DNA from 2 places in the Microbacterium sp. NPDC056736 genome. Region 2 is predicted to be linked to the other one. Evidence: predicted binding sites of a transcription regulator. Region 2 holds the regulator's gene; the other holds the start of a gene.
What was found. Region 2 encodes LexA, which represses DNA repair genes until DNA is damaged. Its sites were predicted from a motif close to TCGAACANNTGTTCGA; they were not measured.
Positions count from the first base shown of each region.

Region 1: ACFRAL_RS14730 (DUF222 domain-containing protein) is a predicted target of LexA. The motif match lies at 5,291-5,306, and genes of this name have one in related genera.

Region 1 is NZ_JBHTZE010000007.1:213,037-221,631, forward strand. It holds gene ACFRAL_RS14705 (NADPH:quinone reductase) at 1-537, shown strand, start outside; gene ACFRAL_RS14710 (alternate-type signal peptide domain-containing protein) at 812-1,384, shown strand; gene ACFRAL_RS14715 (hypothetical protein) at 1,483-2,079, shown strand; gene ACFRAL_RS14720 (hypothetical protein) at 2,076-2,996, shown strand; gene ACFRAL_RS14725 (signal peptidase I) at 3,018-3,695, shown strand; gene ACFRAL_RS14730 (DUF222 domain-containing protein) at 3,769-5,262, opposite strand; gene ACFRAL_RS14735 (AAA family ATPase) at 5,484-6,875, shown strand; gene ACFRAL_RS14740 (VWA domain-containing protein) at 6,924-8,595, shown strand, end outside.
Region 2 is NZ_JBHTZE010000009.1:110,007-118,601, reverse strand. It holds gene ACFRAL_RS16230 (pyridoxal-dependent decarboxylase) at 1-30, opposite strand, end outside; gene ACFRAL_RS16225 (SseB family protein) at 131-943, opposite strand; gene priA (bifunctional 1-(5-phosphoribosyl)-5-((5-phosphoribosylamino)methylideneamino)imidazole-4-carboxamide isomerase/phosphoribosylanthranilate isomerase PriA) at 927-1,673, opposite strand; gene hisH (imidazole glycerol phosphate synthase subunit HisH) at 1,726-2,397, opposite strand; gene hisB (imidazoleglycerol-phosphate dehydratase HisB) at 2,394-3,002, opposite strand; gene ACFRAL_RS16205 (histidinol-phosphate transaminase) at 2,999-4,093, opposite strand; gene ACFRAL_RS16200 (LysM peptidoglycan-binding domain-containing protein) at 4,155-4,523, opposite strand; gene lexA (transcriptional repressor LexA) at 4,782-5,462, shown strand; gene ACFRAL_RS16190 (hypothetical protein) at 5,532-7,064, shown strand; gene metE (5-methyltetrahydropteroyltriglutamate--homocysteine S-methyltransferase) at 7,061-8,595, opposite strand, start outside.

The DNA of each region.
Region 1 (8,595 bases), on a different contig from region 2:
GTCGGGCACGCCGCCATCCAGCTCGCGGTGTGGGCGGGGGCGACGGTGATCGCGACGGTCTCGAGCGAGGAGAAGGCCGCGCTCGCGCGAGCCGCGGGCGCCGACCACGTCGTGAACTACCGTGACGACGACGCCGTCGAGCGCGTCGCCGCGCTCGCGCCCGGCGGCGTCGACCACATCGTCGAGGTGTCGATCGCGCAGAACGCCGATCTCGACGGGCAGGTCGTCGCCAACCACGGCTCGATCGCGTACTACGCCGACAACGGCGGCGCGGCCGCCACGATCCCGGTGCGGCCCACGTTCGCGAAGAACGTGCGGCTCCAGGGTCTGCTGCTCTACACCGTGGGGGATGCCGCGCTCCAGGCCGCCGCGGAGGACATCACCGCTGCGCTGCGCGACGGTGCGCTTCCGGTGGGTGAGGCAGCGGGGCTCCCGCTCACGTGGTTCGCGCTCGAGGAGACGGCGGCCGCCCATGACGCCGTCGAGCAGGGCGCGGTGGGCAAGGTGCTGATCGACGTCTCCGGCGACAACCGCTGACCGCTCAGCGGCGGCGACTAGCACACCGAATCCGCGCGAAAAGTCCATTCCGGGTGTTCTTGCGCTGATCTTGCGGTTCGGATGGGATCGCTCCCACGCTCACGCAGATCTTGCGGATGCCTTGCGGGAGCGCTGGCGGTCGCTCGGCGGGACGTTGCGGCGCGGGCTGAAGACTTTCATCGTGCTCGAGGAGCGATCGGGAGACCGGCCGCGCAGGTCCCGGCACCTCTGACTCCGCAGATGAAGAGCGGGCTTCCCGCGAAAGGACATTCCCATGAAGAAGATCGTCAAGGCCTCCATCGCCACCACCGCCGGCGTCATCCTGCTGCTGGGCGGCGCGGGCACGTTCGCCACCTGGAACTCGTCGGCGTCGGCGCCGGGTGCGTCGATCGTGTCGGGCAACCTGGTCGTCGAGGCCGCGCAGGCCGAGGGAACCTGGACCGCCAACGGCTCGCCGATCACCATCGCCGACTACGCCGTCGCTCCCGGCGACGTGCTCACCTACACGAAGACGATGAAGGTCGGTGCCGAGGGCGACAGCCTGAGCGCGACGCTCGCCCTGACCGATTCGTCGATCGCGCCCGCCGACGCGGGGAACCCCGCTGATGTGGCGCTGGCGGGCTACCTCACCGACTCCGCCGAGCTCACCGCCTCCGGCACCGGCATCAGCGGGACCGGCCCGACGTTCACCGTCACCCCGGGCGCCGGCGTCGTCAGCGAGGACGTCACCGTCACGGTCACCATCGCCTTCCCGTACGGCGAGGTCGTCGGCGGCAACAACGACGCGATGAACGGCGCCGTCACCCTCGACGCGCTGACCGTCAGCCTCACGCAGGACGTCGAGTAATCCGAGAGGGCTCCCGCCTCCGAAGAGGCGGGCCCTCCGGCGGACGCCGCCCGCTCCGCCCCCTTCTCCCGCTGCGACACCGACCGAGGGACCCCGCCATGACCCGCCGCACCCGCCGCCACGCCGCACAGCGCGACACCCGTCGCGCTGCCGCGCCCCGGCGTCTGCTGCTGGGTGCGCTGGGCGCCGCCGGTGCGATCGTCCTCGGCGTCCTGGCCGGCGGGGGAACGTTCGCGATCTGGACGGCGGCGGCGCCGGCGGCATCCGCCGTCACGCTCCGTGCCGGATCGGCGGGCCTCACCGCCACGCCCCTCGAGCTCTCGGCCACCGATCTCTACCCGGGCCGCACGGTCTGGGCACCGACCACCGTGCGCAACACCGGCACCACGGCGCTCGCCCTCGCGATCGACGCGGTGACGAGCTCGGCCGGCGCCACCTCCTTCACGGCGGCGGTCGCCGTCACCGCCGGCACGGCCGCGTCGGCCGCGGACTGCACCGCCGGTCGAGTGCCGGCGACGGTGACCACCCGGGTCGGCGCCGCCACCGGTTCCGACCTGCAGCTCACCCTCGCCCCCGGCGCTTCGCACATCGTGTGCATCGGCGTCGGCCTGCCGCACGATGCACCGGCGGACGCGGCCGGGGGAGCGGCATCCGTCCTCTCGCTCACCGTCTCCGGAACGCAGGTGCACCGATGATCCGCCGTCGCCACATCGGCCCGATCGCCGCGCTCGTCACCCTCGCGGTGCTCGGCGGCGCGGGTGCGGCGACCGCCGCATGGGTCGCGAGCGCGTCGGTGTCGGCGTCCACCTCGTCCGCGACCGTCGCCACTACGCTGGCGCAGACGGGTGCGCTGACCACGACGTACCGCTACGCCGGCAGTCGTTCGACGGCGGTCGTCGGCGAGCTCACGATCACGAACGCCGGCGGTGCGCCGCTGTCGTATGCCCTCGCCAACCGGGTGACCGGCAGCACGACGCTCGCCCAGAAGACCACCCTGCGGCTGTGGACCGGCACGTGCGGTGCGACGGCTCCCGTCGGCGCGGTCGTGACGACGTTCGCCGACACTGCTCCCGCGCTGCCCGCGGCGGCACGCACACTCGCCGCCGGTGCGAGCGTCAGGGTCTGCGTCTCGACGCAGATCGAGGGCGCCACGAACGCGGAGCTGCAGGGGCAGAGCGCAACCGCCACCTTGAGCGTCACCGGCGCGGTCGGCGCGCACTGGACGACGTCGGCGACCGCCGCCTCGATCACGCAGACCGCCTACCGGCTGGCCGCCGCCGGCACACCGACGTGTCTGCGTGAAGGTGGACGCGACATCCGCCTGACGTGGAGCGCCCCCGCTCACCGCACCGACGCCGCCGCCATCTCGTACCGCCTGTACGACGTCGCGTCCGGAGCCACCGTTGCGACGGTGACGAGCGCCGATGCGACGGTCTCGGCTGTGTTGAGCGGCACCGCGATCGCCCAGAACGGCACGTACTCCCTCGCCGTCGAGGCGACCGAGAACTCGGCCTCGGGGACGACGGCGTCCGCGAGCGCGCCGGTCGAGGTCACCCGCACCACGAACCCGTCGGAGTCGGCTCAGTCCGGCCCCCGTTACCACTGCGCCTGAACCCCTGCGAGATCGATTCCCATGACGATGACCACCGATGCTCCGCCGCACACCGCGTCCGTTGAGACGATCGCTGACGCGGTGCCCGCCGGCCGCGCCGCGTCTCGTCGGCGCGACGAGGGCCAGAGCCTGCTGGACTACCTCGCCGTGTCGCTGAGTGCGTCGATCCTCGTGCTGCTGCTCGGCGTAGCCGTCGCGGTGGTCGGCCTGCCGGTCGTGGTCGGGGGCAGCGCGATGACGGTGCTGACGCAGTCGATGGAGCCGGGGCTGCCGCCGGGGACGCTCGTCGTCATCCGGCCGACGCCGGTGGACGACATCCGCGTGGGCGATGTGATCACGTATCAGATCCGGTCGGGCGAGGCGGCTGTCGTGAGTCATCGCGTGGTCTCGAAGACGTATGCGGATGGCGAGCTGACCTTCATCACGAAGGGCGACAACAATGACGCGGTCGATCCGGAGCCGGTGAAGTCCGTGCAGGTCCGCGGCACGCTCTGGTACAGCCTGCCGCTGCTGGGCTGGGTGAACAACGTCCTCAACGGCTCGAACCGCACCATCGTGCTCGCGGTCGTCGCCGGCGGGCTCTTCCTCTACGCCGCGATCTCGATCGTCGGGGCCGCGCGTGATCGACAGAAGAAGGGGACGACGGATGCCGCGACCCGCGGCCCCGCGAAAGATGAGGCCCTCCGCGCCGAAGGTTAGAGGGCGACCTGCTGCGTCGCGGCAACTCCCGTCGCGATGCGAACCGCGCGGCGCACTCAGCGCCGGCACGCCGCTATCCGGCGGGGTGGAGTCTTCGACCCGGTGGGGCGAGGTCGCCGAAGTCGTAGCGTCGAGCGACCCGCATGGGGAGCGGGACGGGCGGCAGACCGGGGCGATGGAGGACGAACTCCTCCGTGCCGTCGCGGGTGATGCGCCACCGATGATGATGCAGGTTCATGTGGTGGAACGCGCAGAGCAGGATGCCCCGATCGACGTCGGTGCGGCCGCCGTGCGCGTACGGGTCGATGTGGTGCGCCTCGCAGTACGAGGCGGGTCGGTCGCAGTCGGGGATGCGGCATCCGCCATCACGGACCGCCAACGCGACGCGCTGTGCCGGGCTGAACAGTCGTGCTTCGCGGCCGAGGTGGAGCGGATTGCCGGACGGGTCGAGGGTGACGGTGACCGTCGCGGTGTCGCAGGTTCGAGCCGCGATGACCCAGCCTGGCAGCGTCGAACCGGTGTCTTCGACGAGGGCGACCGCCGGCCGTCCGGTCATGGCGCCGTCGTGGGCATCCTGGGTGGCGACGATGCGGATGCCGGCCTGTCGCGTGCCGAACACCGTCGAGGCGTCGGCGAGCGCGCCGGCCCGGATGATGTCCATGATCAGGTCGTAGGCGATCTGATCGTTCGTGCGCGGATCGTCGGAGAGCTCCTGAGCCCGCGCCGCCTCGTCGGGATCGACGAAGCGCGGTCCGCCGCGACGCGGGCGCAGCGCGGTGGCGATGATGGTGTCGATGCCGACGGCGCCGACGTCGTCGAACGTGAAGCTGCCGCGGCGCACGCCGTCGCGGTCGGTCCAGGTGCGGAAGGAGCGCGCGTCGAACCGCTCGTCGAAGCGGCGCTGCGCGCCCTCGGGGTCGAGCACGTCGCGGACTGCGCGAGCAGCAGTCCCGAGTTCTTCGACGGTGCGCACCTGCGCTTCATCGACCAGCTGCTGTGCCGCGAGCGCCCACGCGTCGTGCGCCGCCGTATCGTCGGCGTGTTCGTCGTCGACGCCCGCGGGCGGATCGCCGAGACCGCGGAAGATGGCGTCGTGCTGCGCGGACGTCAGCGTGCCCACCAACATGGCCTCGCCGAGCGGGGCGTGCCAGGGCGGCGCAGCCGACGTCGTGCACGCTATCCCCGAGTCGTCGCCGCCGGCGTCAGCGTCGGGAGGCGCTGACACGATCGATGTCGCCATGGCTTCCCCGATGCGCACCTGCTTCGTCGCGTCGGCGCGGGTGCTGCCAGTCAGGTCTTGGATGAGCGACACGGCGGACCGGTGCCCGTTCTTCTGTGCGAGGCCGCTGTGACCGGCATCCCTGGTCGAGCGCGCCGCGACGACGCCCGACGCCGCGATACGGACGGACTCTCCGGCGCGCACGAGCGTCGTCGCGCTCCGGATCACCCGCAGGAGTTCGTCGTCGTCGAGTCCGTGCACGGTCGCCGGAATCCGCGCGGCATCGCCGTCTCCGAGGGCGTCCTGCAGGGCGCTGATCGCGTCCTGCAGGGCGGAGAAGATATCCATAGTTCATTCTGGCATCAGCCTCAGACATTCGAAGATCTATACGATATACCTATGAAATCGTGCGCGTGAATTCCGGTGTCCCCAGGTGAGGACGGCCGCGGCGAGTCATGGACCGGATCGCTGCCGACGTGCTGTGCTTGCGCGGCGGCCGGGCTTCCCGTCCCCGAGAATTTCCCCCGGTCCGGCCCTCGCCCCGCCGCAGCAGGCGTAGCCTCCCGGGCATGACACCTTCGCCTTCGGGGATCACGACGGCCGGGCAGCTGCGCGCATCGGGTCACACCTACCGGCCGGTCCGCATCGAGCTGCGCGAGAACCTCCTCCGCGCCGTGGCGGACGGCGAAGACCCGTGGCCCGGCATCCATGGGTTCGACGACACCGTCATCCCGCAGCTCGAGCGGGCGCTCCTCGCCGGTCACGACATCGTGCTCCTCGGTGAGCGTGGGCAGGGCAAGACCCGCCTCCTGCGCAGCCTGGTCGGACTCCTCGACGAGTACAGCCCGGTCATCGAGGGGTCGGAGCTCGGCGAGCATCCGTTCCACCCCATCGCCCCGGCATCCGTCCGCCGCGCCAGCGAACTGGGCGACGACCTGCCGGTCGCGTGGCGCCATCGCAGCGAGCGGTACGCCGAGAAGCTCGCCACCCCCGACACCTCGGTGGCCGACCTCATCGGCGACGTCGACCCGATCAAGGTGGCCGAGGGGCGCTCGCTCGGCGACCCCGAGACGATCCACTACGGGCTCGTGCCGCGCAGCAACGGCGGCATCGTCGCGATCAACGAGCTGCCCGACCTCGCCGAGCGCATCCAGGTGTCGCTGCTGAACGTCATGGAGGAGCGCGACATCCAGATCCGCGGATACGTGCTGCGCCTCGACCTCGACGTGCTCGTGGTCGCCACCGCCAACCCCGAGGACTACACGAATCGCGGCCGCATCATCACGCCGCTGCAGGACCGCTTCGGCGCCGAGATCCGCACGCACTACCCCCAGACGATCGACGAGGAGATCGCCGTCATCCGCCAGGAGGCCGACCTCGTCGCCGCCGTTCCCGAGCACCTCCTCGAGATCCTCGCGCGCTTCACGCGAAACCTCCGGGAATCGGATGCCGTCGACCAGCGCGCCGGCGTATCGGCGAGGTTCGCGATCGCCGGCGCCGAGACGATCGCCGCGGCGGCCCTGCACCGCGCGACACGGCAGCATGAGGACGTCGCCGTGGCCCGGCCCGTGGATCTCGAGACCGCCGTCGACGTGCTCGGCGGAAAGATCGAGTTCGAGACGGGGGAGGAGGGGCGCGAGCGCGCCATCCTCGAGCACCTGCTGCGCACCGCCGTCGCCGACACCGCCCGCGCGCACCTGCGGGGGCTCGACGCCCGCGCGCTCGCCGACGCCCTCCACGACGGCGCCACCGTGATGACCGGCGAGCAGGTGCGGGCGGCCGATGTGCTGGCCGCCATGCCGGTGCTCGGCGAGTCCGATCTCTACGACCAGGTCGCCGAGCGCCTCGGCGCGCAGACCCCGGGCGAGCGCGCGGGGGCGCTCGAACTGCTCCTCGAGTCCCTCTACCTCGACAAGCGCATCGGCAAGGACAGCGCGGGCGGTGAGACCGTCTATGGATGAGCGGATGCCGCGCCCAGGCGTCTCCACGCCGGGAGGAGGCATCCGGTAATGCCCCGCTCCTTCCATCGCACCCCCGCCCATACCGCGCGGTATGGGCGCTACACCGGCGGCGACCCGCTCGCGCCGCCGGTCGAGGTGCAGTCCGCGCTCGAGGCGATCGGGCGCGAGGTGATGGAGGGGACCTCTGCCGACCGCGCGCTGCGCGAGTACCTCCGCCGCGGCGACCGCGACCGGCTCGGGCTCGACGACCTCGCCCGGCGTGTCCGCGAGCGCCGGGCGGAGCTCACGCGGCGGCACCGCCTCGACGGCACGCTCGAGGAGGTCAGGAAGCTGCTCGACCGGGCCGTGCTCGAGGAGCGCAAGCACCTCGTCCGCGACGTGAACCTCGACGACACCACCCGTGCGTTCGCCGAGATGCGGCTCGAGAACCTGCCGCCCAGCACCGCCGCAGCCGTCAACGACCTGGCCGACTACGACTGGCAGAGCCCGAGCGCCCGCGCCGACTACGACCGGATCCGCGAGCTGCTGGGCCGCGAGCTGCTGGATCAGCGGTTCGCCGGCATGAAGAACGCGCTCGAGAATGCGACGGATGCCGACCGCCAGGCGATCCGCGACATGCTGAACGACCTCAACGCCCTGCTCGAGAAGCGCCGCCTCGGCGACGACACGCAGGAGGACTTCGACGAGTTCATGCGCAAGCACGGGGACCAGTTCCCCGAGAACCCGCAGAACCTCGACGAGCTGCTCGACACGCTCGCCGAGCGCTCCGCGGCGGCGCAGCGGATGCTGAACTCGATGACCCCCGAGCAGCGCGACGAACTGTTGAGCCTCGCCGAGCAGGCGTTCGGCTCGCCCGACCTCATGCAGTCGCTGTCGCGCCTCGACGACAATCTGCGCTCGCTCCGGCCCGGCGAGGACTGGACGGGTTCGGCATCCTTCTCCGGGGATCAGCCGGCGGGTCTCGGCGAGGCGACCGGCATCATGCAGGACCTCTCCGACCTGGATTCGCTCACCGACCAGCTCGGCCAGATGTACCCCGGCGCGCGCATGGATGACATCGATCTCGACGCGCTCGAACGGCTGATCGGCCAGGATGCCGCCGTCAGCGCCCGCACCCTGCGGGAGCTGGAGCAGGAGCTGCGGGACACCGGGATGCTGCAGCGGGCGTCCGACGGACAGCTCCGGCTCACCCCGCGGGCGATGCGGCAACTGGGGCGGGCGCTGCTGCGCGACATCGCCACGCGGCAGTCCGGTCGCACCGGCCGCCGCGAGACGCGCAACGTCGGCGCCGCCGGCGACCGCACCGGCTCGACGCGCGAGTGGGCGTTCGGCGACACCGAGCCGTGGGACATCCCACGCACGGTGTCGAACGCGGTGCTGCGGACCGTGCTCGACGGAGAGGATGTCGCGGCCGGCGTGCGGCTCGACACGCGGGACGTCGAGGTCGTCGAGACCGAGCAGCGCACGCAGGCCGCTGTCGCGCTGCTGGTCGACACGTCGTTCTCGATGGCGATGGACGGCCGCTGGCTGCCGATGAAGCGCACCGCGCTCGCGCTGCACCACCTCATCTCGACGCGGTTCCGCGGCGACAAGCTGCAGCTGATCGCGTTCGCCCGGCACGCCGAGGTGATCGACATCGAGCAGCTCACGGCGAAGGACGCCGTGTGGGACAAGGGCACGAACCTGCAGCACGCGCTGCTGCTGGCGCAGCGGCACTTCC
Region 2 (8,595 bases):
GTACTGCTCCGTCGTCGACGCGTCGTCCATGCGACCCCCTTGCCGTGCCGATCCTCCACCGAGCACTCCGGGCTCGCAAGGGCACCGCGCACTCCGCGCCCGGCGGGGCGCCGGCGCGACGGGCCGGCGCTCAGGAGCGGACGAGCTTGACCGTCAGCGAGTCGACGAGCACCGCGATCCGGTCGTCGGCCGCCCAGCGCTTGGCCAGGCGCGCGAGCACGGCGTCGAGCTCGGGCTTCTCGAGGCCGTCCATGAGCTGGAGCTTGACGATGAGCTCGGGGCCCCGCAGCCGGGCGTCCGGGTCGCCCGCGTCGACGACGAGGTCGATGACCGAGAGCTCGCCGCCGATGCTGGCGTGCAGTCCCGCGACGACCTCGGGCGACAGGAAGCTGGGCTCCCACGGCTGTCCCTGGCCGACAGCCCAGACCGCGGGGCGCCGGATGACGAACTCGGTCTCCGACGCCGGGTCGATCACGATGAGGTCGGTGTCGTCGGCGGCGGCGGCCAGAGCCGTGCGCACGCCCGCGACGGGGACCGGCCGGGCGGAGGCATCCCACCGCCTCATGGTGTCCACCGACGTGAACACCGGGAGCACCCGGCGACCGTCCGGCGCCGCGACCGTGACGATCGACAGTTCCTGGGTCTTGTCGACCTCGAGGCCGTGCGCGCCGACGCCGTGGTCGCCCTTCTCCGCGATGAGCGGGATGAGCAGCCGCGCGCGACGGTACGCGTCGACGACCTGCGCCTGCGTGCCGGTGCCGGCGCGGAACGCCGTCAGCGCGGCCAGAAGCGCCGGATCGGCGGATCCGTCGTCGGAGGCGTGCGGGTTGGAGTGGAAGGCGCGTCCCTCCCACGGGACGCCCGCCGAGTCGGCGGCGGGGTCGCCGTGGTGGCCGTGGCCGTGGGGCGCACCGCCGGACGGCGGGTCAGTGTCCGGCGACATCCAGCGCCTCGGCGAGCGTGAAGGCACCGGCGTACAGCGCCTTGCCCACGATCGCGCCCTCGACGCCCAGCGGCACGAGCTCGCGGAGGGCAACGATGTCGTCGAGGCTCGACACGCCACCCGAGGCGACGATCGGCTTCGGCGTGCGCGAGGTGAGCTCGCGCAGCAGGTCGAGGTTCGGGCCCTTGAGCGTGCCGTCCTTCGTGACGTCGGTGACGACGTAGCGGCTGCAGCCGGCCGCCTCGAGGCGATCGAGGACCGTCCACAGGTCGCCGCCGTCGCGCGTCCAGCCGCGCGCCGCCAGCGTCGTCCCGCGCACGTCGAGTCCGACGGCGATGACGTCGCCGTACCGGCCGATGACGTCCGCCGCCCACTCGGGATTCTCCAGTGCGGCGGTTCCGAGGTTGATGCGGGCGGCGCCGCTCTCGAGGGCGGCCTCGAGCGTGCGGTCGTCGCGGATCCCGCCCGACAGCTCGACCTGCACGCCGCGGGCCTGCTTGATGACCTTGCGCAGCACGCCGGCGTTGCTTCCGCGGCCGAATGCGGCGTCGAGGTCGACCAGGTGGATCCATTGGGCGCCCTGGCGGGCGAAGTCGAGCGCGGCGTCGACCGGATCGCCGTAGCTCGTCTCGGTGCCTGCCTCGCCCTGGGTCAGACGGACGGCCTTGCCGTCGGCGACGTCGACGGCGGGCAGAAGGACGAGCTCGGGTGTGGACGCGAAATCGTTCATGGCTCCTCGTGCGGGAAGGTCGGGAGCAGACGCTCCCGGAGTTGGCACGGTCTCAGAGGTTATCCCCGCCGAGCCCCTCGATCCAATTCGAGAGCAGGCGGATGCCCGCCTCCCCCGACTTCTCGGGGTGGAACTGCGTCGCCGAGAGGGGTCCGTTCTCGACGGCGGCGAGGAACGGCGTGCCGTACTCGCACCAGGTCAGCACCGGCTCGGGGAACGGCGGCTGCACATCGAGCAGCCACTTCTGCGCACCGAACGAGTGGACGAAGTAGAACCGCTCCTGCTCGATCCCTCGGAACAGCCGGGAGCCCTCGCCGGGCTGCACGGTGTTCCAGCCCATGTGCGGAAGCACCGGCGCGTCGAGCTCGGTCACGACGCCCGGCCACTGCCCCATGCCCTCGGTGTCGATGCCGCGCTCCACGCCGCGCTCGAAGAAGATCTGCATGCCGACGCAGACGCCGATGACCGGACGCCCGCCCGCGAGGCGGCGCTCGATGAGCTCGTCGCCGCGGCTGGCGCGCAGCGCATCCACGACGGCGCGGAAGGCCCCGACGCCCGGGACGAAGAGCCCGTCGGCGTCCATCACGAGGCCGCGGTCGGAGGTGAGCCGGGCGTCGGCGCCGGCCGCGACGAGCGCCTTGACCGCCGAGTGCACGTTGCCCGACCCGTAGTCCAGGACGGCGACGAGCGGCCTCTCGCGGTCGGCGGACGCCGCTGCGCTCACAGCGCGCCCTTCGTGCTCGGGACGCCCTCGATGAGGGGGTCCAGCGCCTTGGCCTGCCGGAACGCCCGCGCGAACGCCTTGTACTCGGCCTCCGCGATGTGGTGCGGGTCACGCCCGGACAGCACGCGCACGTGCACGGTCAGGGCGGCGTTGTACGAGATCGCCTCGAACGTGTGGCGCACGAGCGAGCCGGTGAAGTGGCCGCCGATGAGGTGGTGCTCGAAACCGGCCGGCTCACCGGTGTGCACGAGGTAGGGGCGGCCGCTGATGTCGACGACCGCCTGCGCGAGCGCCTCGTCGAGCGGGACCAGCGCGTCGCCGTAGCGCGAGATGCCGGACTTGTCGCCGAGCGCCTCGCGGATCGCCTGTCCGAGCACGATCGAGATGTCCTCCACCGTGTGGTGCGCGTCGATGTCGGTGTCGCCGGAGGCGCGGACGGTGAGATCGGTGAGCGAGTGCTTCGCGAACGCGGTCAGCATGTGGTCGAAGAAGGGCACCGTGGTGTCGATGCGGCTGCGGCCGGTGCCGTCGAGATCGAGCTCGAGCTCGACCGTGGACTCGCTCGTGGCCCGCCGCAGCGAGGCGGTGCGGGATGCGGCGCTCATGACGTCGATCCTACCGAGGCCAGTGCGTCCAGGAACGCGGTCGTCTCCTCCTCGGTCCCGGCGGTGACGCGGAGGTGATTCGGGATGCCGACATCGCGGATGAGCACGCCCTCGTCGTACAGCGCGCTCCAGGTCGCGCCCGGATCGGGCACCCCGCCGAACAGCACGAAGTTCGTCCACGACTCGTGCGGCGTGTAGCCGAGGGCCTCGACGGTCGCCGAGATGCGGTCGCGCTGCCCCACGATCTCATCCACCATGCGCAGCATCGTCGGGGCGTGACGCAGGGCCGCCGTGGCCGCCGCCTGCGTCAAGGCGCTGAGGTGGTACGGGAGCCGCACCAGCCGGAGCGCGTCGATCAGCGCCGGGTCGGCCGCGAGATACCCCACGCGGGCACCCGCGAAGGCGAACGCCTTGCTCATCGTGCGCGACACCACGAGCCGCTCGCGACCGGGCAGCAGCGTCAGCGCCGAGCGCTCGTCGTGGGGCGCGAACTCGAAGTACGCCTCGTCCACGATGACGATGCCGTCGGTCGCGTCGTAGACCGCCTCGACGACGTCGAGGCCCAGGGGCGTGCCCGTGGGGTTGTTCGGCGAGCACAGGAAGACGACAGCCGGCGACACGTGGGCGACCTGCGCGGCCGCGTCCGCAGCCTCGATCGAGTAGTCGGAGGACCGCGTCCCGGCGATCCAATCTGCCCCGGTCCCCCGCGTCAGGAGCGGGTACATGGAGTAGGTGGGCCCGAAGCCGAACGCCGTACGGCCGGGTCCGGCGAAGGCCTGCAGGATGTGCTGGAGCACTTCGTTGGACCCGTTCGCGGCCCAGATCTGCTCGCGGGTGAGCCCGTGTCCGAGGTAGTCGGCGAAGCCCTCGCGCAGGGCGGTGAACTCGCGGTCGGGATACCGGTTCACATCGCGCAGGGCGAGGGCGATGGAGTCGAGGATGTCGTCCGCGACCCCCTGCGGAACCGGATGCGTGTTCTCGTTGACGTTCAGGGCGACGGGAAGCGGTGCCTGCGGAGCGCCGTAGGGCGTCTGCCCGCGGAGATCGGCGCGTAAAGGGAGGTCTTCGAGACGTGCACTCACCCCTCCCATGGTAGAGCCGCGCGACACGCTCCCGCCTCGGATGACGTCGGCGGCGCGGTTCGGCCGGGCCCTACTCCGCCGAGCCGTACTCCGCCGGGATCGCCAGGCTCTGCCCGGCCTGGACGGTGACGCCGTCGAGTGCGTTCAGGCGGACGATGGCGTCGACCACGTCGCGGGGGTCGTGCCCGGGCGCGACGTCCTCCGCGATCGTCCACAGCGAGTCGCCGTGCGAGACGGTGACGGTGCTGAACGACCCCGCCGGCGCACCGGCGTCGCGGGTGGCGAGAGCCGCCCCGCCGCCGATGACCGCGGCGCTGAGCGCGATCACCGCGGGCATCGCCGCCAGCGTGGCCAGGACGCGGCGGCCCCGCACCGTGAGTCGCAGACGCGTCGCGCGCGCCGGCGAGGGAACGGACGTCGTGTAAGCGATCGCGGTCATGGTGTCTCCTCGTGATGGGGAGAGATTCGCATTCCCCGCTCGGCCGGGAGCGGGGAGTGCGAACCTCTCTTCCGAAGCTATCTTCGACTCTCGACGGTGTCAAGACTCGGCCCGAGTGCCGAATGATCGAACGCGACACGCGGACGGGTTGTTCCCCGTACCCCCGGTATGCGGATACGGTTTCGATACGAGAACCCCACCACGGGCCTCCGACATTCGAAGAAGCAGCGCTCGCGGGCGCAGGACGGGAGCCGGAAGATGAGCGACGCGGCCGGGCGCGACAAGCCCCAGACTCGTCGGCGCAAGAGCCTCAGCGACAAGCAGCTCGCGATCCTCGAGGTGATCCAGCGCTCCATCGCGCGCCACGGGTACCCGCCGAGCATGCGCGAGATCGGCGACGCCGTCGGCCTGAAGTCGCTGTCGAGCGTGACCCACCAGCTCAACCAGCTCGAGCTCAGCGGCTACCTCCGCCGCGACGCCGGCAAGACGCGGGCGATGGAGGTGCTCATCGACCTCCCCGGGTCGGCGACCGAGAGCCCGGCCGACGCCGCGCCCTCGCTGGGCGACGCCGCCCTGGTGCCCCTCGTCGGGCGGATCGCCGCCGGCGTGCCCATCACCGCCGAGCAGCAGGTGGAGGAGATCTTCCCGCTGCCCCGCCAGCTCGTCGGCAAGGGGGACCTCTTCATGCTCAAGGTCTCGGGCGAGTCGATGATCGACGCCGCGATCTGCGACGGGGACTGGGTCGTCGTGCGCGCGCAGGCCACCGCCGACAACGGCGAGATCGTCGCGGCGATGCTCGACGGCGAGGCCACGGTCAAGACCTTCCGGCAGCGCGACGGCCACACATGGCTGCTCCCCCGCAACTCCGCGTTCGAGCCGATCCTGGGCGACGAGGCGACGGTGCTCGGCAAGGTCGTGGCGGTGCTGCGCGCGGTCTGAGCGGCTTTCACCCGAAACGCGTGACGAAGGTCCTGGCGGGGCAGCGGCGCGGCGCGCTATAAGGGGGGGATGACCGACACGACCGGCATCGCCGACGCCGCCGACCTCCGCGCGCGCCTCGAGGCGCTCGAGGCGGAGAACGCCCGACTCCGCGGTGATTCCGCGCAGGGCGCCAGGACGTCGACCGAGCCGCCCGGCAGCCGCTGGCGCGCCTTCTTCTCGGCGCTGTGCATCGTCATCGCCACGATCCTGGTGCCGGTGTCGATCGTCGCCGCGTGGGCACGCGTCGAGCTGGTCGACGAGACGCGCTTCGTCGAGACGTTCGCACCGCTGGCCGACGACCCGCAGGTTCAGGCGCTCATCGTGCAGGAGGTCACCGCGGCGATCGACGAGTCGCTGAACCTCGAGGCGGTCGTGAACGATCTCTTCGACGGCATCCAGCAGCTCGATCTGCCGCCGCGCGCCCTCGCCGCCCTCGATCTGCTGCGCTCCCCCGCCGCGCAGGGGGTGCAGAACCTCGTCGACACGACCGTCACGCGCCTCGTGCAGTCGGAGGCCTTCGCCGACGTGTGGGAGACGGCTCTGCGAGCCAGTCACCGCTCGCTGCAGGCCGTCGCGGCGGGAGGTACGGCCGGCGGCGCCGTGGTGATCACCGGCGAGGGGGAGATCGGCATCCAGCTGGGCCCGATCATCGCGGAGGTCAAGGACCGCCTCGTCGACCGCGGCATCGGGATCGCCGAGCAGATCCCCGAGATCGACAGGACGATCGTGGTGGCCCAGAGCGACGCCCTCACGGTCGTCGGCACGGTCTACAACCTCGCGGTGGCCGCGGGGTGGTGGACGCCGCTGCTGGCCCTCGTCCTCTTCGTCGCGGGGATCGCCATCGCCCGGCGGCGCTCCACGGCGGTCCTGGGAACAGGCGTCGGCATCGCGGTCGGCGCGGCCGCGCTCGCGATCGCCCTGGGCGCCGGCGGCGCCGTGCTCGCGCTGAGCGGACCGAACCTCGGCGTGCCGGCCGGCGCGCTCGCCTCGATGTACGAGCAGATCACCGGCGCCATGCGCGACACCGCGGTGGTGCTGACGCTCCTCGGCCTGGTGATCGCGGTGATCGCCTGGATGTCGGGGCGCTGGCGCGGCGCACAGGCGGCACGCCACGGGGTGGCGTCGATGAACGCCGGGATCCGGATCGCCGCGCTCCGGCGGGGCGTGGACACCGGCCGCGTCGGCTCGTGGCTCTTCGCACAGCGCGTGCTCGTCCGGGTGGTCCTCGGCGTCCTCGCGGTGCTGTGGCTGATGCTCCTGCGGCCGTTGTCGGTCGGAGAGGTCTTCCTGGTCCTGATCGTCTGGCTCCTGGTGTGGTGGGTCACCGAACTGCTGCAGCGCCGGCCGGAGGACGCCGAGGCGGCGGCCGCGGCCGACGTGGTCGCGGTGCCCCCCGCCGACGGCGCGGGGCCGGCGGGCGTCACCGACGGCGACACCCTCGTCCTCGACTCCGAGGCGGACACCCTCGTGATCGACGCGGATGCCGACACCGTGGTGGTGGAGACGCCGGATGCCGCGACCGGCGGGGCCGCGGCATCCGGGACCAAGAAGCGCCGCTAGGCCGGAACGCGCGTCCGCGCCGCCCGCGTCGCCTCGACGAGGTTCCGCAGCGACGTCACCGTCTCGCCGTACCCCCGCGTCTTGAGGCCGCAGTCCGGGTTCACCCACACGCGGCGCAGCGGGAGCTCGGCGACCGCGCGGTCGAGGAGCTCCGAGATCTCGTCGACGGACGGCACGCGCGGCGAGTGGATGTCGTACACGCCCGGCCCGATGCCGGCCGCGAAGCCCGACGACGCGATGTCGCCGATCACCTCGCCGCGGCTGCGGGCGGCCTCGATGGAGGTGACGTCGGCGTCCAGTGCCGCGATCGCATCGATCACGACGTCGAACTCCGAGTAGCACAGGTGCGTGTGCACCTGCGTCGCGGGTGCCGCGCCGGCTGTGGCGAGGCGGAAGGACGCCACCGACCACGCGAGGTACGCCGGCTGGTCGGCCACCGCCAGCGGGAGCAGCTCTCGCAGCGCCGGCTCGTCGACCTGGATCACCCGGATGCCCGCGTCCTCGAGGTCCGCGATCTCGTCGCGCAGCGCGAGGGCGACCTGGTTCGCGGTCTCGGAGAGCGGCTGGTCGTCGCGGACGAACGACCAGGCGAGGATCGTCACCGGCCCGGTCAGCATGCCCTTCATCGGCTTGTCGGTGAGCGACTGGGCGAACGTCGACCACGCCACCGTGATCGGCGCCGGACGCGACACGTCACCCCACAGGATCGACGGCCGGGTCGCGCGCGAGCCGTAGGACTGCACCCAGCCGTTCTCGGTGACGGCGAATCCGTCGAGGTGCTCGGCGAAGTACTGCACCATGTCGTTGCGCTCGGCTTCGCCGTGGACGAGGACGTCCAGCCCGAGATCCTCCTGCAGGGTCACGACGCGCGCGATCTCGTCGCGGAGGAACCGCTCGTACTCCGCGGCGCCCAGCTCGCCGCGGCCGTGCCGCGCACGCGCACGCCGGATCTCGTCCGTCTGCGGGAACGAGCCGATCGTCGTCGTGGGCAGCAGCGGCAGGGCCAGCTGCGCGTCCTGGGCCTCGACGCGCGTGCCGTACGCGCCGCGGTCGAAGTCGGCATCGACCAGGCCGGCCGTGCGCGCCCGCACGGCACCGTCGCGCACGCCGGGCGATGATCGCCGGGCGGCGAGGGCGACGGATGCCTCCATCAGCGCGTCCTCGATCGCCGCGCGTCCCTCCGCCAGACCGGTCGCGAGCGTCACGACCTGCCCCACCTTCTGGTCGGCGAACGCGAGCCACGACGCCAGACGCGGATCGAGCGCGGACTCGTCGTCGACGTCGTGCGGCACGTGCTGCAGAGAGGTCGACGTGGCGGCGGCGACAGAACCGGCGCCGAGCGCCGCGAGGTCCGACAGACGGCCCCACGCCGCCTCCAGGTCGCCGCGCCACACGTTGCGGCCGTCGACCACGCCGCCCACGAGCGTCTTGCCGGCGAGGCCGCCCACCGCGGCCGGGACGCCACCGCGCGTGAGGTCGACCGCGATCGCCTCGATCGGCGCCGCGCCCAGCGCCGCCCACGCCGCATCGG